4 regions of the Rhodococcus wratislaviensis genome follow, and region 1 is predicted to be linked to each of the others. Evidence: riboswitches for the same ligand, from Rfam matches in the RefSeq annotation. Region 1 holds a riboswitch; each other region holds the start of a gene.

The links. Region 1 has a riboswitch for cobalamin ahead of WKC72_RS29285 (ABC transporter substrate-binding protein). Riboswitches for the same ligand answer to the same signal wherever they lie in the genome.
Region 2: linked by a shared signal. The riboswitch ahead of WKC72_RS22610 (cobaltochelatase subunit CobN) and the one ahead of WKC72_RS29285 (ABC transporter substrate-binding protein) in region 1 are both predicted to bind cobalamin.
Region 3: linked by a shared signal. The riboswitch ahead of metE (5-methyltetrahydropteroyltriglutamate--homocysteine S-methyltransferase) and the one ahead of WKC72_RS29285 (ABC transporter substrate-binding protein) in region 1 are both predicted to bind cobalamin.
Region 4: linked by a shared signal. The riboswitch ahead of WKC72_RS38550 (CbtB domain-containing protein) and the one ahead of WKC72_RS29285 (ABC transporter substrate-binding protein) in region 1 are both predicted to bind cobalamin.

What each region holds. Positions count from the first base shown of each region.
Region 1 is NZ_CP150488.1:6,302,673-6,310,567, forward strand. It holds gene WKC72_RS29275 (ABC transporter ATP-binding protein) at 1-180, opposite strand, end outside; gene WKC72_RS29280 (iron ABC transporter permease) at 177-1,265, opposite strand; gene WKC72_RS29285 (ABC transporter substrate-binding protein) at 1,262-2,257, opposite strand; cobalamin riboswitch at 2,351-2,485, opposite strand; gene WKC72_RS29290 (MMPL family transporter) at 2,586-4,706, shown strand; gene WKC72_RS29295 (SDR family oxidoreductase) at 4,739-6,733, shown strand; gene WKC72_RS29300 (sucrase ferredoxin) at 6,739-7,617, opposite strand; gene WKC72_RS29305 (YdeI family protein) at 7,647-7,895, opposite strand, start outside.
Region 2 is NZ_CP150488.1:4,860,143-4,868,037, forward strand. It holds gene WKC72_RS22595 (precorrin-2 C(20)-methyltransferase) at 1-233, opposite strand, end outside; gene WKC72_RS22600 (precorrin-8X methylmutase) at 230-856, opposite strand; gene cobG (precorrin-3B synthase) at 881-2,014, opposite strand; cobalamin riboswitch at 2,021-2,164, shown strand; gene WKC72_RS22610 (cobaltochelatase subunit CobN) at 2,220-5,822, shown strand; gene WKC72_RS22615 (PPOX class F420-dependent oxidoreductase) at 5,854-6,249, shown strand; gene WKC72_RS22620 (FAD-dependent oxidoreductase) at 6,388-7,812, shown strand.
Region 3 is NZ_CP150488.1:7,852,392-7,860,286, forward strand. It holds gene WKC72_RS35890 (ABC transporter ATP-binding protein) at 1-803, shown strand, start outside; gene WKC72_RS35895 (ABC transporter permease) at 803-1,579, shown strand; gene WKC72_RS35900 (sensor histidine kinase) at 1,599-2,714, shown strand; gene WKC72_RS35905 (response regulator) at 2,711-3,319, shown strand; cobalamin riboswitch at 3,444-3,653, shown strand; gene metE (5-methyltetrahydropteroyltriglutamate--homocysteine S-methyltransferase) at 3,780-6,041, shown strand; gene WKC72_RS35915 (helix-turn-helix transcriptional regulator) at 6,085-7,092, opposite strand; gene WKC72_RS35920 (GntP family permease) at 7,268-7,895, shown strand, end outside.
Region 4 is NZ_CP150488.1:8,435,272-8,443,166, forward strand. It holds gene WKC72_RS38525 (hypothetical protein) at 1-179, opposite strand, end outside; gene WKC72_RS38530 (carbonic anhydrase) at 239-865, opposite strand; gene WKC72_RS38535 (A/G-specific adenine glycosylase) at 966-1,844, shown strand; gene WKC72_RS38540 (alpha/beta fold hydrolase) at 1,857-2,612, opposite strand; gene WKC72_RS38545 (antibiotic biosynthesis monooxygenase) at 2,645-2,959, shown strand; cobalamin riboswitch at 3,011-3,143, shown strand; gene WKC72_RS38550 (CbtB domain-containing protein) at 3,166-3,360, shown strand; gene WKC72_RS38555 (CbtA family protein) at 3,351-4,145, shown strand; gene WKC72_RS38560 (DUF5996 family protein) at 4,157-5,098, opposite strand; gene WKC72_RS38565 (hypothetical protein) at 5,241-5,696, shown strand; gene WKC72_RS38570 (DsbA family protein) at 5,693-6,358, opposite strand; gene WKC72_RS38575 (CbtB domain-containing protein) at 6,596-6,790, shown strand; gene WKC72_RS38580 (SH3-like domain-containing protein) at 6,814-7,257, shown strand; gene WKC72_RS38585 (SH3-like domain-containing protein) at 7,254-7,553, shown strand; gene scnC (thiocyanate hydrolase subunit gamma) at 7,550-7,895, shown strand, end outside.

The sequences.
Region 1 (7,895 bases):
GACGGCGCCCCCGGTCGGGGTGAGCGCGCGGTAGCAGCAGCGCAGCGCGGTGGTCTTGCCGGAACCGTTGGGCCCGACCAACGCCAGCACCTCCCCGGGACGAACGGAGAAGTCGACGCCGTGCAGCACTTCCCGCGCCCCGAGTTCGGCGCGGACCCGTTGCAGACTCAGCGCGGTCACTGCTCGGCCCTCCGATACTGCCGGTAGAGCATCCACACGAAGATCGGCGCTCCCACGAGCGCGGTGACGACGCCCACCGGGACCTCGATGCTCCGCGCGACCGACCGCGCGGCCGTGTCCGCCGCGACCATCGCGATCGCGCCGAGGAATGCGGCGACGGGCAGCAGCCTGACCGCCCGGGCGCCCACGACGTACCCGGCCAGGTGCGGCACCAGCAGGCCGATGAAGCCGATGCCGCCGGCGACGGACACCGCGGCCCCGGCCAGCATCGACACCCCGAGCAACTGCAGCACGCGGAAGCGCCGCACGTTCATGCCGAGGGCGGCGGCGCCGTCGTCACCCGCCTGCAGCAGGTCGATACGGCTCGCGCTCAGCATCATCGCCGCCCCGACTGTCCCGAGAGCCACGGCCGGGAAGATCGCCGTCGACCAGCGCGAGTCGCCGAATCCGCCCGCCAGCCAGTGCATCACCGAACTCAGTTGATGCTCGTCGGCGACGACCAGGATCGAGAAGGTGATGAGAGCCGAGAACACCTGCGCCGACGCGACACCCACGAGGATGACCGCCGTCGGCTGCGGATACCGTCCGCCGATCGCCAGCGACAGGAACAGCGGCACCAGCGCGCCCAGGAACGCCGCGACGGGAATGGTGAACGCGCCGAGCGCTCCCACCCCGAGCCCGAGCACCGTCACCACCACCACGCCGAAACCCGCCCCCGAGGACACACCGAGCAGGTAGGGATCGGCCAGTGGATTGCGCGTCACCGCCTGTGCCACGGCGCCGGCCAGGGCCAGCGCCGCCCCGACAGCCGCCGCGGTCAGCGCCCGCGGCAGCCGGGAGTCGAGGACGATCGATTCCCGCGCCTGCGACCACCAGGACTCGAATGCACCGGGGGCCAGCCGGTGCGCGACGATCGCCCAGACGTCGCCGACCGGGATGCGCACCGAACCGAACGACACCGCGAGTCCGACGACGAACAGAGTCGTCAGCGCGAGCAGCACCATCAGGCCCGCGAAACCGAGGCGTGCGCGGGCCGGGTGCGGCGCCTGCACCGCTGGCGCCGCGCGTTCTGCGGTGACGGTCATCGCGCGCCGACGACGTCCGGATGCAGTGCCCGCGCGATCGTCTCCACCGACCGCACCAGGCGCGGGCTCTCGAAGAAGTCGTCGAGCGGGACCACCACGAACCGGCCTGCCTTCACCGCGGGCGTCGTCGACATGATCGGGTGCGACTTCAGGAAGTCGATCTTCGCCTGCGCACTCGTCGTGCCGTAGTCGAGGACGACGATCGCCTCCGGGGCGCGTTCACCGATGATCTCCCAGGTGGACTTCGAATACGGCTTCTCCCCCTCGGCGAAGAGGTTGGCCGCACCCGCGTGGTCCGCGATGAGCTGGCCGACTCCCACCCCGCCGATCGTCAGCGGGACGTCCTCGCCGGAATCGTAGAAGAACGTGGGAACCGGGGCGGTGCCGGCGATCTCGTCGCGCACGGCCCGCAGTCCGGACGTCACCCGGTCGGTGATCGCCCGCGCCTCGTCGGGGACTCCGAGGATCTCGCCGAGCTGCGTGTAGTCGCTGCGCAGCAGACCGATGTCGGGGAATCCCTGCCCGCAGTACTCGGAGAACAGGAAGGTGGGAATGCCCTGGTCGCCGAGGGATTCGCGCGACCGCCCCGCCTTCTCGTCGAACGCGCTCCGCATTCCGCCGACCACCAGGTCGGGGTCGAGGTCGAGGATCTGTTCCCGGGTCGGGTATTCCTTCGCGAGTTTCGGGATCTTCGCGAAGGCGTCCGCGAACTCCGGCAGCGGGGTCGCGTCGCCGTACCCCGTGCCGACGATGCGGTCGCCGGCCCCCATCTCGATCAGCACCTCGGTGACGTGATCGTTCATGCTGACGATGCGCTGCGGCGGGGCGTCGAACGTCTCCGTTCGATCGCAGTTGGTGACGGACACCGGCTCGGCGAAGGATTCGGCGGAAGCGGTCTGCCCCACGGACTCCCCGCGCGAACAACCGGCGACCAGCAGCGCGGCCACCGCGAGCGTGACCAGACCGGTACTTCTGAACAACTGACCGTGCATGTAAACCTCATTGCGGCTCAGAGCCACGAATGAGAAGTCAGCAGACGCCTGTTCGGCGCCTGCAGGACTCCGCTTCGTAGACCACGACGAAAAGGATGTCGCACACCCCACGCCGGGTAATCGGGCTCGCCACCGAAAGGATCTGGTGGCCTACCGTTGCGGGTCAGCGCCGGATTCGGACCGGCTTCCCCCGTGCGTGTGGCTGCAAGTGCGATGCCGAGTATGCACGATTTGCCGGGAGCCGCATCACACCCCCGTCGGTGACACCCCGATCCGCACTACAGTCGGCAGTCGCAGCTGCCCGCCCCAGACACGCCGGAGATGACGCATGACACGTTGGGCCTCGACCGTTGTTTCACGCAAATGGTGGGTCCTGAGCCTCGCCGTCGTCGCCGTCCTGGTGAGCGGCGCGTGGGGCACCGGTGTCTTCGCGAAACTCAGCTCGGGCGGGTTCACCGATCCCGGTAGCGAATCCGCCGAGGTGGCCCGGATCGTCCAGGACAACCTGGGTCCGCAGACACCCGACATCATCGCCATCTACACCGCACCCGACGGAAAGACCCTGGACGACATCGGCCCCGAGGTCACCGCGAGCCTCGACCGGTTCGCCGCCGAGGTGCCGACGTATTCGGTGACGTCCTACTGGACCGCGGACGCGGCCAGGAAGCAGCTGATGGTGTCGGAGGACGGCACCAAGGCGTCCGCCGCGATCACCGTCGACCCGGACGCCGGAATCACCGCCGCCACGTTCGACGACCTGCTGCCGAAGCTCGCGGTGGAGGGCATCGACACCGAGTTCGCGGGCAATTCGGTGGTGGGTGTGGCGTTCAACAACCGGCTGCAACAGGACCTGGTGCTGGCCGAGGCGATCGCGCTCCCGATCACTCTCGTGTTGCTGGTCTTCATCTTCGGCGGGCTGGTGGCCGCCGCCGTTCCGGTGTTCGTCGGGCTGCTCTCGATCTTCAGCGCCCTGGCCACCCTGCGCCTGCTGACCCTGTTCACCGACGTCAGTTCGTTCGCGATCAACGTGGCGTCCCTACTCGGCCTCGGGCTCGCGATCGACTACGGCCTGTTCATCGTCGGACGTTTCCGCGAGGAACTCGAGTCCGGCGCAGACGTCGCCGAGGCGACCCGGCGCACCGTCCTGACCGCAGGTCGCACCGTGTTGTTCTCCGGTCTGCTTCTCGTGTGCGCGTTCTCGGGCATGCTCGTGTTTCCGCAGGACGTGATCAAATCGCTCGGGTTCGGTGCGATGGCCGCGGTCGCGAGCGCGGCCCTGCTGTCGCTCACCGCGGTCCCGGCGCTGCTCGCGATCCTTGGTCATCGCATCAACGCGCTGACCTGGCGCAAGGATGCGGCGCAGCGCGGGGAGGTTCGCGCCCGCACGTTCTGGGGCTCCGTCGTCACCTGGGTGATGCGCCGGCCGGTCGCCATCGCGGTCGGCATCGTCGCGGGGTTGATGGTCCTCGCGTCGCCACTGCTCAGCGCGTCACTCGGCGAGGTCACGTACACGGCGCTGCCGGAGAACGATCCTGCCCGCATCGCCACCGACACGCTCACCACCGAATTTCCCACCACCGGAAACGGCGCCACCCTCATTCTCCGGGGCACCGACGGCAGCGCCCCCACGGCCGCCGACGGCGCCGCGGTCGCCCAGGCCGCGGGCCGGGTGGAGGGCATCGGGGCCGCCACCGTCGTCGCGTCCGGCAACGAACTGGTCGCGGTCCAGGCCGTCTACGCCGAGGGAGTCACCACCGACGACCAGAGCGCCGCGGTGGACGGTCTCCGTGCCATCTCGCCGCCCGAGGGAACCGAACTCCTCGTCGGCGGCGGTCAGGCGACCGTCGACGACGGCAACGCCGCGATCGTGCACTGGATGCCGGTCATGATCGCCATCATGGTGGGTTCGACGCTCGTGCTGCTGTTCCTGGCGTTCGGCTCGGTGGTGCTGCCGATCAAGGCGGTCGCGATGGCGGGGTTGAGCCTCGCCGCCACGTTCGGTGTGCTCACGTGGATCTTCGAGCTGGGTCACGGCGCGAGTCTGCTCGGGGTCAGTCCGGCACCGCTCGAGGCGACGTTCGTGGTCCTCATCCTCGCCGTGGTCTTCGGCCTGTCGACCGACTACGAGGTGTTCCTGATGTCACGCATGGTCGAGGCGCACGAGGCGGGCGCGACCACGGAGGAGGCGGTGCGCTTCGGCACCGAGCGCACGGGCCGCATCGTGACGGCCGCGGCGCTGCTGCTCGTGGTGGTGACCGGAGCGTTCACCATCTCCGGTCTGTCGATCATGAGGTTCCTCGGTGTGGGCATGATCGTCGCGCTCCTCGTCGACGCGACGGTGGTCCGCATGCTCCTCGTTCCGTCCCTCGTGAAGCTGATGGGCGAGGCCAACTGGTGGGCTCCGGCCTGGATGAAGAAGGTGCACGCCAAGGTGGGTCTCGGCCACTAGTGCATTATCTTACTTTGGAGTAAGTTCGGGTCATGGCCACCTACCTCGTCACCGGCGGGACCGGATTCCTGGGTCGGCACGTGCTGCCCCTGATCCTCGACCGCGACGCATCAGCCGAGATCCACGTCCTCGTCCGGCGCGCGTCCGTCGCGCGGTGGGAGGCGCTCATGGACGGCATGCCCGGCGGCGAGCGGGTGCATCCGCTGATCGGCGACCTGACCGAGCCCGGCCTCGGAATCACCTCTGCGCCGGCGGCCGATCACGTCGTGCACCTCGGAGCGATCTACGACCTCACGGCGGGCGACGAACAGGCCACCACGAACGTCGACGGCACCCGCTCGGTGATCGCGCTGGCACGGGAACTCGATGCGACTCTGCACCACGTCTCGTCCATCGCCGTCGCGGGGGATCACGAGGGTCCGTTCAGGGAAACCGATTTCGATCTCGGGCAGGGATTCCCCACCCCGTATCACCGCACCAAATTCGAGGCAGAGAGGCTGGTCCGGGACGCCGAGGGCCTGCGGTGGCGCATCTACCGCCCCTCCGCGGTGGTCGGCAGTTCGGTCACGGGCGAGATGGACAAGATCGACGGCCCGTACTACCTCTTCCCCGCCGTCGCGGCGCTCGCGAAACTCCCCTCGGCCCTGCCCGTGGCCGTCCCCCGGATCGGATCGACCAACGTCGTACCCGTCGACTACGTGGCGGCGGCCATCGTGGAGTTGATGTCGGCGCCGGGACGGGACGGCCAGACGTTCCATCTCGTCAATCCGCGTCCCCAGCCGGTCCGCGAGATCTACGCCGCGCTCGCCGAGGCCGCCGGCGCTCCGCATGCCGCAGCCGACCTGCCCGGCGGCCTGGTTCGCCCCTTCCTCACTCCCACCCCCGACTCGGCCCTCGACACGGGCCGCAAGGTGGTGCTGAGCGCCCTCGGCATCCCTCCGGTGCTCGTCGAGAACATGACCCTGCCCACGGTGTTCGTGAACGACGACACGCGGGAGGCGCTGCGCGGCACAGGCATCGACGTCCCGCGGTTCGCGTCGTACGCCGACAGGCTGTGGTCGTACTGGCGCGAGAACCTCGATCCGGATCGGGCGCGCCGGCCCCATCCCGCCGGACCGCTCGTGGGCAGGCACGTGGTGATCACCGGGGCGTCGTCCGGCATCGGCCGGAGTTCCGCGATCGCGACGGCCCGCAAGGGGGCGAAGGTGATTCTCCTCGCCCGGCGCACCGAGGAACTCGACGCCGTGGTGGCCGAGATCCGCGCGACGGGCGGCGAGGCCTACGGCTACCCCTGCGACATCACCGACGACGAGTCGGTCGAGCACACCGTCAAAGCCGTTCTCGCCGAACATGATCACGTCGACATGCTCGTCAACAACGCCGGCCGGTCGATCCGTCGGGGCCTGTACCACTCGACGGACCGGATGCACGATTTCGAGCGGACCATGGCCGTCAACTATTTCGGCGCGGTCCGGCTCGTCCTCGCCTTCCTCCCGCAGATGCGCGAGCGGCGATTCGGGCACATCGTCAACATCAGCAGCGCCGGGGTCCAGGGCGCGACGCCGCGGTTCGCCGCCTACGTCGCCAGCAAGTCGGCCCTCGACGGCTTCACCGACGTCGCGGCGTCCGAAACCCTCTCGGACGGAATCACGTTCACCACCATCCACATGCCACTGGTCGAGACGCCGATGATCGCGCCCACCGGGCGGTACAACGTCGGACCGATCACCTCCCCGGAGAAGGCGGCCGCAATGGTCGTCCGGGCGCTCATCGAACGGCCCAAGCGCATCGACGTCCCGACCGGCACGCTCGGGGAACTCGGCCACGTCTTCGCACCCGCCGTCAAGGATCGCGTGATGCACCAGATGTATCGCATGTTCCCCGATTCCCCGGCGGCGAAGGGGCAGAGCACGGACGACGCGGCCCCGGCGCCTCAGCCCACGCCGGAACCCCGCCACCACACGTCGTCGGTGCTCGGCCGCGCCGCCCGGAAGGTCGGAAGGCTGGTGCCCGGCACCCACTGGTGACCGCCTCAGGGGGCGAGGGCGCGAACTCCGGTGGCGACGACCGGTCGCACCGGCTTCGGCGCCGCCCCGCAACTCGCCGGCCGGGGCGGCAGTTCCCGCTCCTCCAGGTCGACCACCCAGCGGCGCCCGTCACGATGCGCGACAACCGAGTTCGCGTCCACCGTGAGTTCGTCCGCGCCCGCGTCCACGAGATCCCGGACGGCGAGTTCCGCCACCTGCCCCGGCGCATCCCAGCAACTGCGGCCGCGCAGCCCGGTCGGGTACACCTCGCCCCGGGCGGCGGCGCGGACCGCGTCGACACTCTCCTGCGCCGACAGCCGGCCGTAGGTGTACCCCGTCGGCAGCAGGATCAGCGAGGGCGCGAACCGATGCCCACCCGTGTGCGAGCACTCCCACACCGCGTCGCCGAACTCCGCGGCCAGGCCCGCCGCGACCGGCCGTCCGAGGACGGCGCAGCACTGGTCCCTCTTCCCGTGCGCGCAGACGAGGACGACCGGGTCCGTCACCGGCGTGCCGAGACCGGGTGCGGTTCCCGCGATCAGTCCGAGGTCCAGGTCGAGCAGGTCTTCCGGGTAGGCGATCTCGAGCCGCTCGCACCACGACCGCGCGGGATGCGACTGCGCCAGCAGCACCGTCCGCCGATCCGGGGCCGCGGTGCTGCGGCCCGGCCGGCGGATGAACATGACCCGCACCCCGGCGGCGTCGGCGCGGGCGTCGAGCTCACGGGCCAGGTCCGGTCCGAGGGCGGTGCCGTCGAGCACGTCCCGGCCCCACGCACCGGGGAACTCCAGGCACACCCAGCCCGTGACGTGCGCAGCGGTGCCCGCGAGGGGTTCGTCGGTCGCGGACAGAGCGGAGCAGGTGGCGGTGATCGTGTCAGGCACGGTGTCATTGTGTCAGTCGCGAAAATCGGTCAGTCATGGAACTTCCTGCGCTCCGACAACTGCTGGACGAACTTCTCGATACGGCGGGCACGCGTCTCCGGGCGGGTGGCGTCCTGCAGACGGTAGTAGACGGCGTACCGGTTGTGGCTGTCGAGTGTCGCGTAGAAGGCCTCGGCCTCGGGGTTCTGCGCGAGGGCGTCCAGGAAGTCCTGCGGTATCTGCGCCGCCTTCTGTCCTGCATACGCGCGGTCCCAGCGACCGTCGGCCCTCGCCCGCTC
Region 2 (7,895 bases), 1.4 Mb from region 1:
TGGTCGACGGTTTCGGTGGTGACTGGGTAGACGAGGTGCTCCTCGATCTGGCCCTCACGCAGGTACGGCGCCGCGACCGCGCGGGAGATGCTCTTGCCGTGCCGGGCGCTGTGGAACGCCACCACATCGGCCTCGGCAATGACCCGCGCGGCCTTGACGGTCACCAGTTCCGGGTCGCCCGGTCCGATGCCGACGCCCCACAGTTTGCCGGTCACGCGCTCTTCGGAGCTCATTCGACCTCGCTCGCAATCGCATTCAGCGCCGCAGCCGTGATGGCACTGCCACCGCGGCGGCCGCGGACCACCAGATAGTCGAGTTCACTCGCGTGCTCGATCAACGCTTCCTTCGACTCCGCCGCACCGATGAAACCGACCGGACCGCCCACGATCGCGGCAGGCCGGGGGGCACCGGACTCGATCATGTCCAGCAGGTAGAACAAGGCGGTCGGGGCGTTGCCGATCGCGACGACGGCACCCTCGAGTTTGCTGCCCCACAATTCGAGCGCGGCCGCCGAACGGGTGTTCCCGATCTGCTCCGCCAGCACCGGGACCCGGGGGTCGCGCAACGTGCAGAGCACCTCGTTGTCCGCCGGGAGACGCTTCCGGGTCACGCCTGCCGCCACCATCTGCGCGTCACACAAGATCGGGGCCCCGCCCGCCAACGCCGCGCGGGCCGCCTTCACGACACCGGGCGTGAACGCGACGTCGTCCACGAGGTCGACCTGACCGCTCGCGTGGATCATGCGGACCACGGCCTGCGAGACGTCCTCGGGAAAGGCACTGAGATCCGCCTCGGCGCGGATCGTGGCGAAGGACTGGCGGTAGATCTCCGCGCCGTCTCGGATGTACTCGATCATTCGCTCACGATAGAGGCACCGCGGTCACGGCTCCTCCACCCGGTAACCCGTCTCCGTGGCGACGACGTCGGCGACCTCCCCCTTGGGCCGCCCGCAGCACCGCTCGCAGCCCGACCAGTGCTGTCGGCCCTCCACCGGGAGTTCGCCGCTCGCGACGGCGTCCCGCGCGTCGGACCGCACATCGGCGAGCGCCTTCTCGCATCCGGGCTGCCCGGTGCAGGCGCTGACGGTCAGCCAGGGTGAGTTCTCGTCGAAGATCAGACCCATCGGGGCGAGGACCCGGACCACCTGCTCGGCGGACCACTCGTCGAGATCGCACAGCAACACCGATTTCCACGGTGTGACGATCACCGGCTTCTCGACCGCGGCGAGGAACTCGGCCAGTCGGGCGTCGAGGATCCCGAATGCGAGACCGCCGCCGAGGGTCACGTTGCCGTCCAGTTGGTCGAGCCACCCGATCGGCGGCCGATGCTCGTCGAACCCGCTCACCGGGTCGGCAATCGGTGCGAGCGTCAAGGCCGACAGGGTCCGTTCGACCCCGTCGGGGATCTCGGACAGCCGCCAGTGCTGATCGCGCAGCTCCAGGAAGACGCGGGCGGCGTCGAGGAGCACCGTCACCGATTCCGTCGTCGTGATCCGGGCGCCGGTGTCGCGACCGGCGAGAACCAGGGCGACCTCCGTCTCGCTCACCGCATGGACGCCGAAGTCGCCGCCGAGCGCCGAGACGTCGCCGCGCCCGTCGTCGAGGGTGAACAGGGTGCGGCCGGGGAGGCCCGCCAACGCCGAGTCCGCGCACAACGTCCGGTCGAGTTCGTCGACCAGATCCCTCAGGTCCGCGAGACCACCGATCCGGCCGGTCAGCGGCGAGGCGAGGATGTTGCGGACCCGTTCGTGCGTTTCCGACGGCAGGAGACCCGCGTCGGCGAGACGGCGGGCGAACTCCTGCGGCTCGCGGACCGCCCGCAGTTGCGCGTTGCCGCGGGATGTCAGTTCGATCTCGCCGTTCCCGAGGTCGCGGGCCGATTCCGCGAGGGTCTGCAGCTGGGTGGAGGTCAGCACACCTCCAGGGAGGCGGACTCGGGCGAGTGCACCGTCGGCGGCCTGGTGGACCTGCAGCGCGCCGGGGCATGCATCGGGGCGGGAACGGGAGTCGACCATGGTCCCAGGTTACGTCCGGCCCCGGGTAGCATCACCAGCACTTGCGACAGCAGGTGAGGAAGCCGGTGAAAGTCCGGTGCGGTCGCGCCACTGTGAGCCCTCCGAAACCGGTGGGCGAGCCAGACCCTCACCTGCCGTCCTCCGACCTACGGTTCCGTACAGAACCACCGCCACGGGGCGCGACACCCCCAGGAAGGCTCCACACGTGATCCTGCTGCTCTCCACCTCCGACACCGACCTGCTCAGCGCACGCGCCAGCGGGGCGGACTACCGCTGGGCCAACCCGGCACGGCTGCTGGTCGAGGAGGATCTGCCGGGACTGCTCGACGGCGCCGACCTGGTCGTGGTGCGCATCCTCGGTGGTCGTCGGGCGTGGGAAGAGGGGCTGGACGCGGTCCTGGCCAGTGGACTGCCCGTGGTGGTCCTCGGTGGCGAGCACGCCCCGGACGCCGAACTCATGGAGTGCTCGACCGTCACCGCCGGTGTCTCGGCTGAGGCACACAACTATCTCGCCGAGGGCGGCGCCGACAACCTCGCCCAGCTGCACCACTTCCTGTCTGACACCGTGCTGCTGACCGGTCACGGCTTCGAGGCGCCGGTCCACCTGCCGAGCTGGGGTGTCGCGCCGTTCGCTCCCGACGCGAACCCGGACCGCCCCACGATCGCCGTTCTCTACTACCGCGCCCAGCACCTGGCCGGGAACACCCGCTACATCGAGGCGCTGTGCGACGCCGTCGACACGGCGGGCGGCACCCCGCTGCCGATCTTCTGCGCGTCGCTGCGCACCGCCGAACCGGAGTTGCTGAACACGCTGCGCCGGGCGGACGCGATGGTGGTCACCGTGCTCGCCGCCGGCGGCACCAAGCCGGCCGGCGTCTCGGCCGGCGGCGACGACGAGGCGTGGGACGTCGCCGCGCTGGCCGCGCTGGACGTGCCGATCCTGCAGGGACTGTGCCTGACCAGCAGCCGTGAGTCGTGGGAGTCCAACGACGACGGATTGTCGCCGCTCGACGTCGCCACCCAGGTCGCGGTCCCCGAGTTCGACGGCCGGCTGATCACGGTGCCGTTCTCGTTCAAGGAGATCGACGCCGACGGTCTCTCCGCCTACGTTCCCGACGCCGAGCGCGCCTCCCGGGTGGCGGGCATCGCCGTCCGGCACGCCCGACTCCGGCACATCCCCGCATCCGACCGCCGGATCGCTCTGATGCTGTCGGCGTATCCGACGAAGCACGCCCGCATCGGCAATGCCGTCGGTCTCGACACCCCGGCCAGCGCGATCAGGTTGCTCACCGAGATGCGGGCCGCCGGATACGACCTCGGCCCCGCGGACGGGCCGGATTCCGTGCCGGGTCTCGCGGCCCAGGACGGCGACGCGCTGATCCATGCCCTCATCGCCGCCGGCGGCCAGGACCCGGACTGGTTGACCGCGGAGCAGCTCGAGGGCAACCCGATCCGGATCTCCGCCGCCCGCTACCGCGAGTGGTTCTCGGCGCTGCCCGCCGATCTGCGCGAGGGTGTCGAGGAGCACTGGGGACCGGCGCCGGGCGAACTGTACGTCGACCGTTCGCAAGATCCTGCGGGTGAAATCGTGATCGCCGCAATGCAGTTCGGCAATCTCGTCCTGATGGTGCAGCCGCCGCGCGGATTCGGGGAGAAGCCGGTCGCCATCTACCACGACCCGGACCTGCCGCCGAGTCACCACTACCTCGCCGCCTACCGGTGGATCGCGGCGGACGCCGCCGCCGGCGGATTCGGCGCCGACGCCGTGGTCCATCTCGGCAAGCACGGCAATCTCGAATGGCTGCCCGGCAAGACGCTCGGCATGTCCGCGTCGTGCGGCACCGACGCCGCGCTGGGCGACCTGCCGCTGATCTACCCGTTCCTGGTCAACGATCCGGGGGAGGGCACGCAGGCCAAGCGCCGCGCCCACGCGACCCTCGTCGATCACCTGATTCCGCCGATGGCCCGCGCCGAGAGCTACGGCGACATCTCGCGACTCGAGCAGCTCCTCGACGAGCACTCGAACATCTCCGCGCTCGATCCGTCGAAGCTGCCGGCCATTCGCCAGCAGATCTGGACGCTGATGCGCGCCGCCAAGATGGACCACGACCTCGGACTCGAGGAACGGCCCGACGAGGACGTGTTCGACGACATGCTGCTGCACGTCGACGGCTGGCTGTGCGAAATCAAGGACGTCCAGATCCGTGACGGCCTCCACATCCTCGGTGCGGCCCCCCGCGACGACGCCGAGGTCGAACTGGTGCTCGCGATGCTGCGCGCCCGGCAGATGTGGGGCGGCGAACAGAACGTTCCCGGACTCCGCGAGGCGCTCGGCCTCAGCGAGGACGGCGACGAATCCCGCACCCGCGTAGACGACATCGAGCAGCAGGCGCACGCACTGGTGCAGGGCATGCACGACGCCGACTGGAATCCGGACGCCGCCGGCACCCTCACCGACGACGACACCGTCGCGAAGATCCTGCGTTTCGCTGCCACCGAGGTGGTGCCCCGGTTGCGGGAGACCGACAACGAGATCGCCCAGGTGCTGCACGCGCTCGACGGCGGTTTCATCGCCGCCGGGCCGAGCGGGTCGCCGCTGCGCGGCCTGATCAACGTGCTCCCGACGGGCCGCAACTTCTACTCCGTGGACCCGAAGGCCGTGCCGTCCCGGCTCGCCTGGGAGACCGGCCAGGCGATGGCCGAATCGTTGCTGGACCGCTACAAGTCCGATCACGGAGAGTGGCCGCGGTCGGTGGGTCTGTCCGTGTGGGGCACGTCCGCGATGCGCACGTCCGGCGACGACATCGCCGAGGTCTTCGCGCTCCTCGGTGTGCGCCCGGTGTGGGACGAGGCGAGCCGGCGCGTGGTGAACCTCGAGGTGATCGACCTCGAGGAACTGGGCCGGCCGCGCATCGACGTCACGGTCCGGATCAGCGGCTTCTTCCGTGATGCGTTCCCGCACGTCCTGGCACTGCTCGACGACGCCGTCCGGCTCGTCGCCGCGGTGGACGAACCCGCCGAAAGCAACTTCGTGCGCGCACATGCGCAGGCGGATCTCGCCGAGCACGGCGACGAACGGCGCGCGACCACCCGCATCTTCGGGTCGAAGCCGGGCACCTACGGGGCCGGACTGCTGCAGCTCATCGACTCCAAGAGCTGGCGCGGCGACGCCGACCTCGCCGACGTGTACACCACGTGGGGTGGTTTCGCGTACGGCCGCGGACTCGACGGCGCCCCCGCCGCCGACGACATGCGGACCGCGTACCGTCGAATCACCGTGGCGGCCAAGAACACCGACACCCGCGAACACGACATCGCCGACGCCGACGACTACTTCCAGTACCACGGCGGCATGGTCGCGACCGTGCGGGCGCTCACCGGGAAGTCGCCCGAGGCGTACATCGGCGACAGCACCCGGCCCGAGTCGGTGCGCACCCGAACCCTGTCGGAGGAGACGTCCCGGGTGTTCCGCGCCCGCGTCGTGAACCCGCGGTGGCTCGAGGCGATGCGCCGCCACGGCTACAAGGGTGCGTTCGAGATGGCGGCCACCGTCGACTACCTGTTCGGATACGACGCCACCACCAACGTCGTCGCCGACTGGATGTACGAGAAGCTCGCGGAGTCGTACGTGCTGGACGACCAGAACCGCAAGTTCATGGAACAGTCCAACCCGTGGGCCCTGCACGGCATCGCCGAACGTCTGCTCGAGGCGGCCGAGCGGAACATGTGGGAGCACCCCGAGCAGCAGACCCTCGACGGCCTGCGGCAGGTGTACCTCGAGACCGAAGGCGAACTCGAAGGGGACTGACGAACCGTCCGGCTCCGCGGTTCGGTCTAGCATGGGCCCGGTGACCACAGAATTCGACCGGGTGTCGGCCGCGAAATATGTCCTGCTCACCACGTTTCGGAAAGACGGCACCCCGGTGGCGACACCGCTGTGGGCCGCCGCAGACGGTGAACGCCTGCTGATGTGGACGGTCACCGACTCGTACAAGGTCAAACGCATCCGCCGCAACCCGGAGGTGACGGTTGCCGCGTGCGATGCGCGCGGCAAGCCGAAGGGACCCGAGGTTCCCGCCCGCGCCGTGATCCTCGACGCCGCCGACACCGATCACACGCGGGACGTGATCGCCCGCAAGTACGGCATCCTCGGCTGGCTCACGATGAAAGGCAGCCTCCTGCGCCGGGGAAAGACCGGAACCATCGGACTCGCCGTCACGCCCGACGACCGGTAGCCCCGGGAATCCAGGCCGGATCGAGCACCTAGGGGGCCGATGTCGCACCCTCGGGTGCCGGAAGGTCACCCCAGGGGGCCTGGTGGGGTGCGAGCGCGGGGATCACGGTGGGTATGTCCCGTAGACGGGAGTATCACCGTGAACCACCACATCGCCCTGCGTCGCCGCGTTGACCGATCATCGCGATCGCGGCGCGTAAATGTTCCACGCCGGGACGCACACGCCGTCGTCATCGGCGGCAGCATCGCCGGCCTGCTCGCGTCCCGCGTCCTGGCGGACTACTTCGATACGGTCACGATATTCGAGAAGGATCACCTGGTCGACAGCGCCGAGCCTCGCATGGGAGTTCCCCAGGGTCGTCACGTCCACAGCATCTGGAAACGCGGCCTGAGCCTGATGGAGGAGTCCTTCCCCGGTCTCACCTCCGAACTTATCGAGGGAGGATCGGCAGAAGTCGAAATGACGTCGGACTTCGCCTGGTACCACCGCGGCGTGTGGAAGCTGCGGGTACCGAGCGGGATCTTCATCACCTGCCAGACCCGGCCGTTCCTCGAATGGCAGATCCGTCGGCGGGTGTGCCAGATCTCCAACATCGATCTCGTCGATCATTGCCACGTCAAGAGATTCGTCACCGACGCCACGGCGCAGCGGATCACCGGGGTGGCGATCCAGTCGCGCCGAGCCGGCGCCACCGAGGAGACTGTGTCCGCCGACCTGGTGGTCGATGCGAGCGGTCGCGGCTCCCGGACGCCGCGCTGGCTCGAGGAGTTGGGATACGGCCGACCCGACATGTCGGTCATCGACGTCGACGTCGGCTACGCGACACGGTTCTATGCCCGACCGCCGCACGAGGACTGCCCATGGAAGGCGCTGATCGTCGCGCCCACACCGCCGGACGGAACACGGTTGGGTGTCGTCTTCCCGGTGGAGGGTCAGCGCTGGATCGTGATGCTCGGCGGCTGGAACGGTGATCACCCGCCGCGCGACGAGGACGGCCTTCTCGAGTTCGCGCGCAACCTCGAGGCGCCCGACATCTACACGTTCATGCGCGAGGCGGAGCCCCTGACACCGATCGCGGGGTACAAGTTCCGCGCCAACGTCCGCAGGCACTATGAACGGATGCGCCGTTTCCCGGGCGGTCTGATCGTGCTCGGCGACAGCCTGTGCAGCTTCAACCCGATCTACGGCCAGGGAATGACGACCAGCGCCCTCGATGCGATGACGTTGCGGGAATGTCTCGACCGGGCTGTCCACAGGGGTGAGAGTCTCGATGCGATGGCCCACCATTTCCTGAAGAGGGTGCCGAGAAGGCTCGACGCGCCGTGGAGGTTGGCCGCTGGGGAGGACATGAACTGGCCTGGAACACAGGGTGATGCGCCGTTCGGAACCCCCTTCATGAACTGGTACTTCGGACGGGTGCATGCGCTCGCCGCTCGTGATCCGCAGGTGCTGGTCCGATTCGTGCGTGTGGCGAACATGATCGATTCGCCGGTCCGGATCTTCCACCCCAGAGTCCTGGCGCCGGTCCTCACGCGATCGACGCGGGTCGCGCCGAGTCCGTGACCCCAACGCCCTCTGGGAGCGGCATCTCTCGCACGAAGGAGGTGAGCCATAGTATGCCGTCAGATACACGCCATTCGGACTGG
Region 3 (7,895 bases), 1.5 Mb from region 1:
TCGCGTTTCTCGGCCCCAACGGCGCCGGCAAGACCACCACCGTCGACATGGTCCTCGGACTGTCCCGCCCCACCGCCGGCGAGGTGTCCGTGTTCGGCACCGATCCGCGCACCGCGATCGCGAAGGGCCTGGTCTCGGCGGTCATGCAGACGGGCGGGCTGCTGAAGGAACTGACGGTCGAGGAGACAGTCCGGCTCACCGCGAGCCTGTTCGCCGACACGCGGCCCGTCGACAAGGTCCTCACCCGGGCCGGTATCGCCGATCTCGGAAACCGCTTGGTGGGCAAGTGTTCCGGCGGTCAGCAGCAGCGACTGCGGTTCGCGATGGCACTGCTCTCCGATCCCGAGCTGCTGATCCTCGACGAGCCGACCACGGGCATGGACGTCGAGGGCAGGCGGGACTTCTGGTCGGCGATCCGCGCCGACGCGGACAGCGGCCGAACGGTCGTCTTCGCGACGCACTATCTCGAGGAGGCCGACGCCTACGCCGACCGGATCGTGCTGGTGCGCAGGGGGAAAGTGGTCGCCGACGGCACCGCTGCCGAGGTGAAGGCACTGGCTGCGGGACGCACGGTGCGCGCCCACTTCCCGGGTGCTGACCGGGAACAGCTGTTCGCGATTCCCGGCGCCGACAGCATCGAAGTTCGCGGTGACAGCGTCCTCGTCCACTCGACGGACACCGACGCCGTGGCCCGCCACCTCCTCACACAGACACCTGCCTGCGACCTCGAAATCGTCTCCCGAGGACTCGAAGACGCGTTCATCGCGCTCACCTCCGACTCCGGCACGGAAGGATCCAACTGATGACCACCCTCGCCGCACCCCGCCGTGTTCCCCCGCTCGGCGGACTCAACACCACCCTCCTCGGCCTCGAACTGCGCCGGCTGCTGCGCAATCGGCGCACGATGATCATCACTCTCGTCATGCCGGTCGTCTTCTTCCTCATCTTCGGCCTGAACCCGAGCTACTCGAGTGAGAGCGCGGGCAACGGGAATGTCTCGGCGTACGTGATGATCAGCATGGCGCTGTACGGCGCGATGATCGCGACGACGAGCGGCGGGGCGATGGTGTCGGTGGAACGGGCGTCGGGATGGAGCCGGCAGTTGCGGCTCACCCCCTTGTCACCCGGGGTGTACATCTTCGTCAAGGTGCTCGTCGCGATGATGCTCGGGCTCGGGGCCGTCGGCGTCGTCTATCTGGTGGGCGCGTTCACGTCTGTCCAGATGGACACGTCCCTGTGGTTCACGACGGCCCTGATCACCTGGCTCGGATCCGCGGTGTTCGCCGCGTTCGGCCTGTTCATGGGGTACCTGCTGCCGAGCGAGAACGTCATGCAGATCCTCGGCCCCGGACTCGCCGTGCTCGGCTTCGCGGGCGGGCTGTTCATGCCGCTGCAGGACGGTTCGGTGTGGGCGTCGATCGCGCAGTTCATGCCCACGTACGGGCTGAGTCAACTGGTGCACGCACCGCTCACCGGTGACGCGATGCAGTGGACGTGGCTCCTGAACGTCGCGGTGTGGCTGGCGATCTTCGTCGGCGGTGCGGCGTGGCGCTTCCAGCGCGACACCGAGCGAGTGTGACGGCGGTATCGTGACTGCCGTGACCACCACCGACGGCCCCGTCGTGACCAGACGATGGGGCCGTTTCGGATTCATTTTCGCCGCCGCGTGGACCGTCTTCCTCTTCCAGCCGTTCCTCGACGGGTGGGCCGCCCGCGATCAGGTCCGGGGCTGGATCGGGATGATCGCCACGCTGGCCTTCGCGGTGACGTACCTCGCGATGTTCCGGTGGTCGCATACCCGGCGCGCGCACAACGAGTTTCGGCCGCCGCTGAACCAGGCGGTGCCACTCGTGGTGGCGTTGTTCGGGCTCGCGGCCGTCATGGTGGTCGCCGTCGGATCGTCGGGGCTGTCCGCCTCCGTCTTCCTCGCCGTCTCCGCGGTCATGCTGTTCCCCGCGTGGCTCGGCGGGATCACCGCGCTGACCGTCGCAGTTCTCGTGGAAGCGATCTCCGCGGTGATGGACTGGGGGTCGGGCACCGGGCTCTCGCTGGGCGTGTGCGCGGCCGCATTCGCGATGTTCGGGGTGACCAAGCTGATCAACCGCAACATCGAACTGGTCCGGGAACGGGAAGCGAGCGAACGACTCGCCGTGCAGGAGGAACGCACCCGGATGGCCCGCGACCTCCACGACATCCTCGGGCACTCCCTCACCGTCATCACCGTCAAGGCCGAACTCGTGGGCCGGCTCCTCGACATCGACATCGACCGGGCGCGCACGGAAGTGGCGGACCTGGAACGCCTTTCCCGCGACGCGCTCGCGGATGTCCGGCAGGCCGTGCAGGGAATCCGGGGGCTGTCGCTTCCGGTGGAGATCGCCCGGGCCGGGGAAGCGTTGCGGTCGGCCGGAATCGAGGCCGAGCTGCCCAACAGCACCGAGTCGGTACCCACCGGCCTGCGCGAGTTGTTCGCGTGGACGGTCCGGGAGGGTGTCACGAACGTGGTCCGGCACAGCGGCGCGACGCACTGCTCCGTCACGGTGGGCGAACGCGAGGTCACCGTCGTCGACGACGGATCCGGCTGCAGTGAATCCGTGTACGGGAACGGGCTGGTGGGCCTTCGGGAGCGCGCCGCCGCCGCCGGAGCCCGGGTCGTCATCACCCACCCGCAACCGGGCGGATTCTCGTTGCACGTGCTGAAGGAAGAGGTCCCGTGACGATCCGGCTGCTGCTCGCCGACGATCAGGCACTCGTCCGCGGTGCCCTCGCCGCCCTCCTCGACCTGGAGGCGGACCTGACGGTCGTCGCGGAGGTCGGGCGCGGCGACGAGGTCGTCGCGGCGGCGCGCGAGCACTCCCCCGACGTCGCGCTCCTCGACGTCGAAATGCCCGGCCTGGACGGGATCGCCGCGGCCGCGGCATTACGGGCCGAGATGCCGCAGACCCGCGTCCTGATCGTGACGACGTTCGGCCGTCCCGGCTACCTGCGCAAGGCACTGCAGGCCGGTGCGTCGGGGTTCGTCGTGAAAGACACCCCGGCCCGGCAACTCGCCGACGCCGTCCGGCGCGTCCATGCCGGACTGCGCGTCGTCGACCCGGCTCTGGCCGCCGACAGTCTCGTCAGCGGGGAATCGCCGCTCACCGACCGGGAGACCGACGTGCTGCGGGCGGCGCGGGACGGTGCGCCGGTCGCCTCGATCGCGGCCGCGCTGTTCCTGTCCGCAGGTACCGTGCGCAACCACCTGTCCTCGGCGATCGGCAAGACCGGCGCCAGCACCCGCGCCGAGGCCGTCCGCGCCGCGGAGTCGAACGGCTGGCTGTAGGCGCTTCGCGCCCGTGAGTGCTTGACGAGTCCAGGGACCCCTTAACCGCGCACGGGCCGAAGGCCTATGCTGGCCTTGCAGCTGGTTCGCCCGGCACGGTCGTGAGGAGCCCCGAAGACCGCACCTGGCGTCGAAGCACGTCGGACTCCCCGGAGTTCGCGCGTGTGAGAGGGAACCCGGTGAAAATCCGGGACTGTCCCGCAGCGGTGAGCAGGAACGACCGCCGTCACCACGCACTGGGCAACCGCCTGGGAAGCGACGGCCACTAGGTCCGGTGTGATGTCACACCGGCTGCCTGCGAGTCCGAAGACCTGCCGACTGTGTCGGGCACGCCGTGCCCGACGGTTACCGCCTCGTGGATTGGGCGTGTAGACCTTCTCGCGCTGCAGCACGTCCCTGGGCTCGAGAGGTGTACCCGTTTGCCGGCGGTAGCCGTACCGCGTACGCAACTGGAGATACCGTGACACTCACTTTCACCGCGACCGTGCTGGGCTCACCTCGTATCGGTCTGAATCGCGAACTGAAGAAGGCCGTCGAGTCGTACTGGGCCGGCCGCCTCGACGCCGAAGGGCTCGACGCTCTCGCCCGGGATCTGCGACACCGGACCTGGACGAGCCTGCGCGACGCCGGGCTCGACTCAGTGCCCGTCAATACGTTCTCGTACTACGACCATGTGCTGGACACCGCGGCGATGCTCGGCGCCCTGCCCGACCGGGTCGCCGGCATCGGCAGCGACCTCGACCGCTACTTCGCCGCCGCCCGCGGCAACGACACGGTCGCCCCGCTCGAGATGACCAAGTGGTTCGACACCAACTACCACTATCTGGTGCCGGAGATCTCCCCGACGACGACGTTCGCCCTCGACCCGTCGAAGGTGCTCCGCGAACTCGAAGAGGCACGCGCCCTGGGCATTCCGGCCCGCCCGGTGGTGGTGGGACCGGTCACGTTCCTGCTGTTGTCGAAGGCCGTCGGCTCGGACGCACCCCTCCTCGACCGCCTCGACGAACTCGTCCCGCTGTATGCGGACCTGCTCGGTCAGCTCGCCGACGCGGGCGCCGAGTGGGTGCAGATCGACGAGCCTGCGCTCGTCGCCGACCGCACACCGGAGGAGATCGCGGCGGCCAAGCGGGTCTACGACCGGTTGTCCGCGCTGGAGTCTCGACCGGCGATCCTCGTCGCGTCCTACTTCGGCAGCCTCGGCGACGCACTTCCCGCGATCGCATCGACCGGTGTCGAGGGGATCGCGATCGATCTGGTCGCCGGATCCGACACTCTCGCCACGGTTCCCGATCTGACCCGCAAGCACGTCGTCGCCGGCGTCGTCGACGGACGCAACATCTGGCGCACCGACCTGGACGCGGCACTGGCTTCGCTCGGCACGCTGCTGGGAAGTACCGGTTCGCTCGCCGTGTCGACGTCGTGCTCGCTGCTGCACGTCCCGTACACGCTCGACGCGGAGACCGGCCTCGACAAGGCGCTGCGGTCGTGGCTGGCGTTCGGCACCGAGAAGGTCCGCGAGGTCGTCACGCTCGGCACCGCACTGACCAGCGGTCGCGAGTCCGTCGAGGACGAGTTCGCGCTCGCCCGCGCGGCAGCGTCCACTCGCAGCACGGACCCGCGTCTGCACGACGCCACGGTCCGTGCCCGGCTGGACGCGCTCACCGCGGCCGATCCGGGGCGCAGTCCCGCGGCGGAACGTCGGGAAGCCCAGTCGGCGCTGTCGCTTCCGGTGCTGCCGACCACCACGATCGGCTCCTACCCGCAGACGACGCAGATCCGCGTCGCACGCGCGGCGCGGCGCAAGGGTGAGATCGACGAGGCCGAGTACCTGAACCGGATGCGCGCCGAGGTCGCCGATGTGGTTGCGCTGCAGGAGAAGCTGGACCTCGACGTGCTGGTGCACGGCGAACCGGAACGCAACGACATGGTGCAGTACTTCGCCGAACAGTTGGACGGGTTCTTCGCGACGGACAACGGCTGGGTGCAGTCGTACGGCAGCCGCTGCGTCCGCCCGCCGATCCTGTACGGCGACGTGCGGCGCAGCACCCCGATGACCGTCGAATGGATCACGTACGCGCAGTCGCTCACGCAGCGTCCGATGAAGGGAATGCTGACCGGTCCGGTGACGATCCTGGCGTGGTCGTTCGTGCGCGACGACCAGCCGCTGGCCGACTCGGCCAATCAGGTGGCGCTGGCGATCCGCGACGAAACGGTGGACCTGCAGGGTGCGGGCATCCGGATCGTCCAGGTGGACGAGCCCGCGCTGCGCGAACTGCTGCCGCTGCGGGCCGCGGATCAGCCGGCCTACCTCGACTGGTCGGTCGGGGCGTTCCGTCTCGCGACGTCGGGTGTCTCGGACTCGACGCAGATCCACACCCACCTCTGCTATTCGGAGTTCGGTGAGGTCATCGAGGCCATCGCGAGGCTCGACGCCGACGTCACCTCCATCGAGGCTGCGCGCTCGCACATGGAGGTCCTCGACGACCTCAACGCCGTCGGCTTCGATCTCGGCGTCGGCCCGGGCGTGTACGACATCCACTCGCCGCGGGTGCCCGGTGTCGAGGAGATCGCGGCGTCGTTGCGGGAGGCGCTGAAGGCGGTGTCGGTGGAACGGCTGTGGGTCAACCCCGACTGCGGGCTGAAGACCCGTGGCCCCGCCGAGGTCGAGGCGTCGCTGCGCAACCTCGTCGACGCGGCGAAGCTGGTCCGCGCGGAGCTGTAGGCGGCTCCGCCGCCCGTGAGTGGTTGAGGAGTCCCTGGACTCGTCAACCACTCACGGGGCCGAAGGCCCTGGTCTGCGACGGATTCTCACCGAACCGGCGTCGGTAGGCCGCCGCGAAGAGACCGAGGTTGACGTACCCCCACGCGCCGGCGATCGAGGCGACGGTCGCACCCGGCGATGCGGTGAGCAGTTCCTCCCGGATGCCCTGAAGCCGCTGCTCACGCACGTACTCGGCCGGGGTGGTGTCCAGGTATTTCCGGAACGACCCGGACAGGGTGCGGACGCTGACACCCACCGCGTCGGCGATGTCGGAGGAGGTCGGCAGTTCGCGGGCGTACTCCCGGATGTACTGGACGGCGTGCCGCACATAGCCGGGCGCCGCCGGACCGGTGGACCTGTCCGGGTCCACTCCGGCGCGAGCCGCCCATTCGGTGAGCAGGTGACCGACGAGCAACTCCTGCAGGTTGAGCCCGATGCGCCCCTCGGTGGCGTGTCCCGGTAGCTCTCCCGTCGTCCGCATCGCGTACCCGAGGAGCGCCTGCCAGCCGGATCCACCGCCCCCGATGACGCATTTGCGTTGCCAGAGAACATCTCCGGGGTCGAATCCCCACCACCGCACAGCCGTGTCGGCGAGCAACGTGTGGGGAACGGTGAGATTGAGCTGGACGTGGTCGGGAGAGAACTCGACGAGGTAGTCGACGCGACTGCAGTCGGCGACGAACGTGTCACCAGACGGCGTGTCCGCGGTGGCGTCGTGGTCGAGGTGGTGCCGGGCGTTGCCCCGAATGGTCGTGAGAACGAGCGCGTTTCCGGCGTCGGACGAGAAGTCGCCGACCGAGACGGGGATTCCGTAGGAGAACCGGGTGACCGTGATGTCGCCGATCGTCGTGGAGTACATGCTCGATCGGGGTGACAGTCCGACACCGAGCGGACGCACGACGTAGGGCATGTACATGCGGTCGGACCAGAGCTGGATCTCACTCCAGTCCTCCGACGTCCTGCGCTCGGCGGCCGGCGGCCGTCCCACCGCAAACGGATCCAGCGCGACCATGCGTCGAGTATCCCACCCACAGGGCCTTCGGCCCCGTGCGCCTTTCTGGTTGCCGGAACAACCGGACAGGCGCACGAGGCCGGAGGCCCATTGCTTATATCGTGAGTGTGTGCTCATAATATGGGTGTACCTGTGACACCAGTCACTGCCCCGCCTCCTCGATAAGGACGCGCACATGTCAGACGTAGCAATCCTGATCAACACCACGGTCGCCGTTGCGGCGGTCGTTCTGATGATCGTGCGTTTCAAGTTCAACCCAGTGGTGTCACTGGTCGTCGGATCCGCCTACCTCGGACTCACGACGGGACTCGGCACGGCCGAAACGGTGGAAGTCATCAGCACCGGTTTCGGCGACATCATGGCCGAAGTGGGACTCCTGATCGCCTTCGGCGTCCTGATGGGCGCCATGTTGAAAGAAATGGGCGCGATCCAGCGCCTGGTCGGAACACTTCTGCGGGTGTTTGGACCGAAACGAATGCCCTATGCGATGTCGCTGACGATCGCGACGTTGCTGCAGTCCATCTTCCTCGACGTCCTGCTCGTCATCTCGGCGCCGCTCGCCCGCAACCTCGCACCGAAGGTCGGCCGGGTCGGAACCGCACGCATGGCCACCGCCCTCGCCATCGGCCTGGAGTGCGGCATCGTCCTCATGGTTCCCGGTGTCGGCGCCCTCGCCCTCGCCGGACTTCTCGGTGTGCCGCTCGGCAAGATGCTGATCTTCGGGCTGATCCTGGTGATCCCGACCGTCGCGATCTCCGTCGCGATCATGTCGTTCCTGTTCACCCGCGGTTGGTGGAACCCGG
Region 4 (7,895 bases), 2.1 Mb from region 1:
GACACAGGAGTGGTCAACGAGGAACTCGCTGCCGCCGGATCCGTCTCGGAGTCACCGCCACCACGAAGCGAGTTGATCAACCACACCACGAGCAGCAACACGACGATGGCGCCGCCGATCGCCAGCGCCCTGCGGCGCCAGTAAATCTCGGGGGGCAACGGTCCATTCGGTTCCAGCACGACGTCAACGGTAGTTCGGCGTCGCGCGGCAACGGCTCAGCGGGTGCGGCGTGTCGCGGTCAGTCCGTGAGCTCACCGATGTCGCCGACGGCGCCCTGCAGGTGGGTGCGGCCGTCGGACAGCTTGTACGTGACACCCGCGATGGCGCACGCGCCGCTCTCCACCTTCTCCGCGATGATGCGCGACCGCTGCATGAGCAGGGCCCCGGTCTCCACCACGTGGCGGCCCTCGAGTTCGTCGACGGTACTGAGGCCCTCGCGGCGTCCCATGAGGATCGACGGCGCGACCCGTTCCACGATGCTGCGGATGAATCCGGGCGGCACGTTGCCGTCGTCGAGCGCGTCGAGCGTCGCCTTGACGGCACCGCAGCTGTCGTGTCCGAGCACGACGATGAGCGGCACGTTCAGCACGCCGACGGCGTACTCGATGGACCCGAGCACGGCGTCGTCGATCACGTGACCGGCGGTGCGGACGACGAACATGTCGCCCAGACCCTGGTCGAAGATGATTTCGGCGGCGACGCGGGAGTCTCCGCATCCGAACAGGACGGCCGTGGGGTGCTGGCCGCCGACGAGCTTCGCGCGATCGGCGATGCCCTGGCTGGGATGGAGCGAGGTACCGCTCACGAATCTGTCGTTACCCTGACGCAGGGCTTTCCACGCGGACACGGGGTTGGAATTAGGCATGGGATCATTGTGCACCGGGCATGTCGCACCGTCGCGACGGGAATGTGACGACCGCGGAAAATCTGTTTCCCCCGTGAACGAAGGGACTTGTGAGGACGAAGTGGCCGTTGACTCCTCCGCGCTGATCAACTGGTACGACGTACAGGCCCGGGATCTGCCGTGGCGCCGCGACGGCGTCACCGCCTGGCACATCCTGATGAGCGAGATCATGCTGCAGCAGACGCCCGTCGTCCGGGTGGCCCCGATCTGGGAGGAATGGGTGCAGCGCTGGCCCGTCCCGTCCCGCATGGCCGCGTCGAGTCAGGCCGACGTACTGCGCGCGTGGGGCAAGCTGGGCTACCCGCGCCGCGCGCTGAGGCTCCACGAGTGCGCCGGAGTACTGGCCGCCGAGCACGGCGACGTGGTTCCGAGCGACGTCGACACTCTCCTCGGCCTGCCCGGTATCGGTGCCTACACCGCGCGGGCCGTCGCCTGCTTCGCCTACGGACAGCGGGTCCCCGTCGTCGACACGAACGTCCGGCGGGTGGTCGCCAGGGCCGTGCACGGAAGCGCCGAGCCGGGAAATCCGTCGACCACGCGTGACCTCGCCGACGTGTCCGCGCTGCTCCCCAGGACCCGCGCGCGGGCCGCCACGTTCTCCGCGGCCCTGATGGAACTCGGGGCCACCGTGTGCACCGCCCGCTCGCCCGAATGCGCTCGCTGCCCGCTGCCGAGCTGCGCCTGGCTGGACGCCGGACGTCCCGCGCACACCGGCGAGCGCCGGAAGGTCCAGAAGTTCGCAGGCACCGACCGTCAGGTGCGCGGCAAGCTCATGGCCGTACTCCGTGAGAGCTCCGCCCCCGTCGAACGGGTCCGGCTCGACCAGGTGTGGCCGGGCGATCCGGGCCAACGCGACCGCGCCCTCCATTCCCTGCTGATCGACGGACTCGTCGAGCAGACCGAAAACGGGCTCTTCGCCCTCGCGGGCGAGGGAAGCTAACCCCCGGTCGGCTCAGCCGAGCCCGTCGAGGAATGCCTCGACCACTTTCCGGTACTGCTCCGGCTGGTCGTCGTGGACGAGGTGACCGGCCTGCTCGATGCGGACGTACTGGGCGCCGGGATGCCGCTCCGCCATGGTCCGCATCTGACCGTCGGGGGTGATCGTGAACTCCCCCTCGATCAGCAGGGCCGGCACCGTGATCGACTCCCACTGGTCCCAGAAGTGCCTGCCGCCCCACTCCTCGGAGATGTCGCGGAACGTGTCGACGTCGCCGTGCAGGTACCAGCCGTCGGCGCGCTTCTCGAACGAATCCAGGAAGTACTGTCCGGCAACCGGACCGAAGAACTCGAAGAGGTCTTCCCGCGTCGTGAACGGCTGCGGCCAGTTCGAGATCATCGCCGCCCAGTCCGCGGCGGTCCGGCCACGGAAGTCGGGGGCCATGTCTTCGAGGACGAGCGCCGACACCTTCTCGGGGTGTTCGGCGGCCAGGCACCACGCGTGCAGGGCGCCCATCGAGTGACCGATCACCACCCACGGTTCGGCGAAGGGTGCGAGTGCTGCGACGAGGTCTTCCACGAACGCTTCCGTCGTCAGCTGCGCGGGTGCGGGCCTGCCGTGACCTGCGGCGTCGAACGTGAAGACGTGGCCGTGCTCGCGCAGCCACGACACGTGCCGCCCCCACGTCCGGGCGCTGCCCATCAGCCCGTGCAACAGCAGAATCGGCTGTCCCGCCCCACCCTCGTCGTGCAACGCACTCTCACCCGCCACCCCTCCGACGCTAGCGGAGTAATCTCGCCCGCATGGCAGTGGTGAAGATCAACGCAATCGAAATCCCCGAGGGCGCGGGCCCCGAACTCGAGAAGCGCTTCGCAGCGCGCGCGCACGCCGTGGAGAACTCCCCCGGCTTCCTCGGATTCCAGCTTCTGCGCCCCGTCAAGGGCGAGAACCGCTACTTCGTCGTCACCCAGTGGGAGAGCGAAGAGGCATTCGCGGCGTGGCGCGACGGTCCGGCCCGGGAAGCACACGCGGGTGAGCAGAAGAAGCCGGTTGCGTCCGGAGCTTCGCTGCTCGAGTTCGAGGTCGTTCTCGACGTCGCGGCAGCGAACAAGAGCTGAGAGACGGGGCCGAGCGGGAAGATTGACACGACGGCCCGCCGGGTGCAAAAGTTCGCAGGACAAAGCGATGGTTCGGCAGGAATCCGGTGCAATCCCGGAGCGGTCGCGCCACTGTAAATCGGAGTAGTCCTTCACGGGAGCCACCCGACAGCCAGATACTGCGGCCATCGCCTGGACCTAGGGGACGCGAAATCCCAGGAGGAACTATGGCACTCGCCTACGCACCCGGCTCGTCGGTCGATACGACCCGTCTCGCCGTCATCTCTTTCGCGATCGTTCTGTTCGCGATGCTCGCTCTCTATCTCGTGGGATTCGACCAGGGCGCGATTTCGCGCAGTGGCATGTACATGCACGAATTGATGCACGACGGCCGCCACCTCCTGGGTCTGCCATGCCACTGACCGATTCCTTCGCAAAACTCCTCATCCGCGGCCTGCTGGCCGGTCTGATCGCAGGCATCCTGGCCGGTGGCGTCGCCTTCGTCCTCGGTGAGTCGCACATCGATGCGGCCATCGCCATCGAAGAGTCGAACAGCGCCGCCGAAGCCGACGTCCACTCGCACGACGCCACGCAGGCAGAGGAGCCGGCCGGGCACTCGCACGACGAGGAAGAGGCACTGGTCAGCCGTGACGGACAGCGTTTCGGACTGTTCCTCGCCACGTCCCTCGCGGGCCTGGCACTGGGAGCAATCTTCGCCGTCGTCGCGAATTACGCGCGTCGGGTGACGACGCTGTCGGGACCGTTGCTCGGGCTGACACTGGCCACATTGGGCTGGTTGGCAATCGAGGCGGTGCCGTTCTTCAAGTACCCCGCCAACCCGCCCGCTGTCGGAGACCCCGAAACGATCACCCAGCGAACCTGGCTGTGGCTCGCCGCAGTCGTGCTGGGCTTGCTCGCGGTGGTGGCCTCCGTCTTCGCGGCGAAGGCCGTCGCAGCTCAGGAGTTCCTGTCGGTGCGGATCGCGGCACCGGTTCTCGCCTTCCTCGTGGTGGTGACCGTCGGCTACCTCGTACTGCCCACCGTCAACGAAGTGGGCGACGACTTCCCCGCAGTGCTGCTGTGGCAGTTCCGCCTTTCGTCCCTCGCGACTCAGGCCACGTTGTGGCTGGTTCTCGGACTGGCGTTCGCGTTCCTCACGGAGCGCGCCACCCGGGCTACGACGCCCGCGCCGGCGAACGCCGCCTGACCCACAGGGCGTCAGCGGGATTTGTCCCATCGGGCCGGGTCCGCCTCCAGGGCGGCCCGGTCCCAGCCACCCCGCTCGGCGGCCGCGTCGTATGTGCTGTGCAGGAACTTCAGCAGTGCGGCATCGGGATCGTCCGCGGTGCGGACGGTTTCGTACGGCAGCAGGAACTGCCCGTTCTCCTTGCTGTAGAAAGCTCCGTCGGGCCCGACCGGGTAGTCGGCGAAGCCATCGGGTTCCGGGTAGGCGTACGCGTAGAACGCACCTTCGACGCCACCACCGGGCCAGAAACCGCAGCTGCTCAGCTCGTGCGAGTAGCCCTCGACCATCACCCAGTCTCCGCAGTTCGGTGCTCCCCCAGGGTGAGTCGGTGCGGTTCGCCCGGAGAACCGCGTACAGGCCAGGTCGAGCGCACCCCAGAAGAAGTGCACGGGACTGACCTTCCCGATGAAATGGGAACGGAACTCGTGCAGGACGCGGTCCGCCTGCACGAGCTGCCGCCAGAACTGGTGCACCGCCTGACCGTCGTACGAACAGTGCTGGGTGTCCTCCGCGAACGGGACGGCGGGGTCCACCTCGTTGGGCCGGGCCAGAATGGTCGTCACCACACCCAATTCGGCCAGCGTGTCCATCGTCTCCGCATAGAAATCGGCCACCGACTTCGGTTCGAGGGCAACCGTCCCGGTGCCGCCCGTGCTCGTGCGGATCACCAGTTGATGCTCGGCGAAGTCGAATTCGATGTCGAAACAGTCGGTACCGTACGGGATCGTCGACGTCGTGAGACCGCGGGGGCTCACGTACAGCGGGACCTGCCACCAGTGGTTGATCAACGGTGCGTGGGCCAAGCGGATCTTCCCGACGATCTGCGTCCACATGTGCACGGTGTCCCGCGTCGCCGTCCAGTCGCCCACCTTCAACGCCGGCCATGCATCTCCGGATCGTGTCTGCTCGCGCACAGTGCCTCCCTGCCGACGACGTGCATTTCAATGTGCCCCTCGTGCGGGGTGATGGCAAGCGCGTCGCACCGATACCCGGGTAGGGGTGGACTCCACTCTCGGGGGTGATGTGCCGCGACGTCACCGATACCAGCATGGGGACATGACCACTCGCACTGCACCCTCGATCCCGCAGACGGTCGAGCGCGCGCACTGGCTGCTCGGACTTGCCCTGTTCGCCGGCATGGTCGAGGCCATCGCGCACACGTCGACGGCGCTGGAGGGCCCGGGCGCCGACGTCGGCAGCCTCGCCGGACAACTCATCGTCCGCGTCGTCGTCTACGGCGCGGTGCTGTTCGTCATGACCCGATTCCGCAGTGGCGGGGCGTGGGCGCGGAACACCCTCGCGATCGGTCTCGGCGTGTTCGGCGTCGCATCACTCGTGATGGAACCCATCGCGTGGGTATCGGCAGGCAACGACCCGATGTCTGCCGTCTCCGGTCTGACGCTCGACGTCGCGGTGATCGCGACCGCCCGGCTCACCCACCTCGTGGCGGTGATCGCGGCGGTGGCACTCATGTTCCGGCCCGACGCCAACCGGTACTTCACGCGCCGCTAGTTCACCGCCGCCGTGCTCGCCTGCGTCAGAAGCTGCAGGAACACGTCCTTCGGCTGGGCGCCGGACACGGCGACGCGGCGGTTGGCGACGAAGAACGGCACCGCCGACACCTGCAGTCGACGGGCGGTGTCGAGGTCGGCGCGGACCGCGTCCGCGCCGGCATCGGACTCGAGTTCGGCGCGCACGGTGTCGGCGTCGAGCCCGGCCCGCGCCGCGATGTCGACGAGCACCTCTCGGTCGTCGATCACGGCGCCGTCGCCGAAGTGGGCGCGGAACAGCGCTTCCACCACGGCATCTCGTTTGTCGCCCGCCAGTTGGATCAACCGGTGGGCGTCGAACGTGTTGGCGGCGATCACGGTGTCGAAGTCGAGACGCAGCCCCTCGTCGGCCGCCGTGCGCGCAACGTGACCGAACATCTGACGGACCTGCTCGGCAGGCATGCCCTTGCTCTCCACCAGGGCGTCGAGCTCGCTGCGCCGTTCCCCGACCGGCGTCTCCGGCGACAGCTGATACGACCGCCACACCACGTTCACCCGGTCGCGCCCCTCGAACTCCGCGAGGGCGGCCAGGAAACGGTGCTTGCCGATGTAGCACCAGGGGCAGGCGACGTCGGACCAGATCTCGATCTCGATGTCGCCGTCGGTGTTCTGCTGTGTCGTCACAGTTCGGTAAAACGAATCGCCGGCGCATTCTGTTCCGCCGGGTTCGTCACGATGTTTGTCTTGGTTCGCCGTGCTGCATTTCCGCACGCCGGATTCGACCGAACGGTACGGTGAGGGGATCGACACGGCGGGAGTAACGTCGTATCGATCGTGCCGCTGAGTGAGGGGCGCTCGTTGCGATGCCCGGACAATCGGCGACTCGATGATCGTGGAACCCGAACTGCTCCAGGAGTAGCCATGGTTTACGTCTCGTCACCGAGCAAGTCCGTCGAGTCACTCGGAATCGTGTTGATCGCCGTCGGAGTCGTCCTGCTCGCTCTGCTCACCCTCTACCTGGTCGGATTCGACCAGGGTGCGATCTCCCGAAGTGGCATGTACCTGCACGAATTGATGCACGACGGCCGCCATCTCCTGGGAGTTCCCTGTCACTAGTTCCACCACGACCGGAGCACGCGATGAACTCTCCAGCAGATTTCGAAGCACAGGCGAACAGGGTCGCGGAGTACGGCCCGGTCCATCACGCAGAGATGGATTCGCCGTATTACCTGTCCAATTCCGCGTTCGACGCGTTGCGACACGTTCTCCACGACGTCGGCGGCCAGACCGCCCTTCCCGTCAAGTACGAGGAGAAGGTCGAAGAGGACTGGGAGATGAGCACATACGTCACGTGCGAATGCCTCGGGTGGCGCGGTGTGTGGAACTCCGAAGAGCGCCGTCGCGCCGAGAACGACCTGGGCGCAACGCTCTATTTCGGTTTGCCGTACTACGCGCGGTGGATCACGGTGGCCGCCAAGACGCTCATCAACAAGGGCCTGATCACGCCCGACGAACTCTCCGCCAAGATCGACGAGGTCCGGGCCAGGTCTGCCGGCGGGAAAGCGACCGGAGGCCAGTCATGACGAAGTTCGAGATCGGCGACCGGGTCACCGTCAAGGACGCGACGTCGATGTTCCACACCCGCACCCAGGCATTCATCCGCGGGCGCACCGGCGTCGTCGTCGAACACCGCCCGGAGTGGGTGATCCCCGAGGACGAGGCGTGGGGACGCGTGGACGACGGCCGGACCGAGCCGTTCTACGTCGTCCGCTTCCGGCAGACCGACCTCTGGCCCCGCTACACCGGATTCGAGATCGACACGTTGGAAACCGAGTGCTCCGAGCGCTGGCTCGAGCCGGCAGGAGAGGCGGACACATGACGCATTCGCACGGCGATCACGCCCCGATCCAGGCCTCCGAAGAGGTCAGCGAGTTCGAGATCCTGGAGACCGCCATTCGGGAACTGTCCATCGAACACGGACTGTTCTCCCGCGAGGATCACCGCCGTTTCTCCGAATGGGCCGAGTCGGTGGGGCCTTCGGGTGGTTCGAAGTTGGTCGCGAAAGCGTGGGTCGACCCGGAGTTCAAGAAGCGACTGCTGGCGGACGGCACCGAAACCTGCAAGGAAGTGGGGATCGACTGGCGCGACCCGACCGGGTCGGGCACGCCCAGCGACTACACGTACTTCTACGTGCTGGAGAACACCCCGAACGTCCACAACG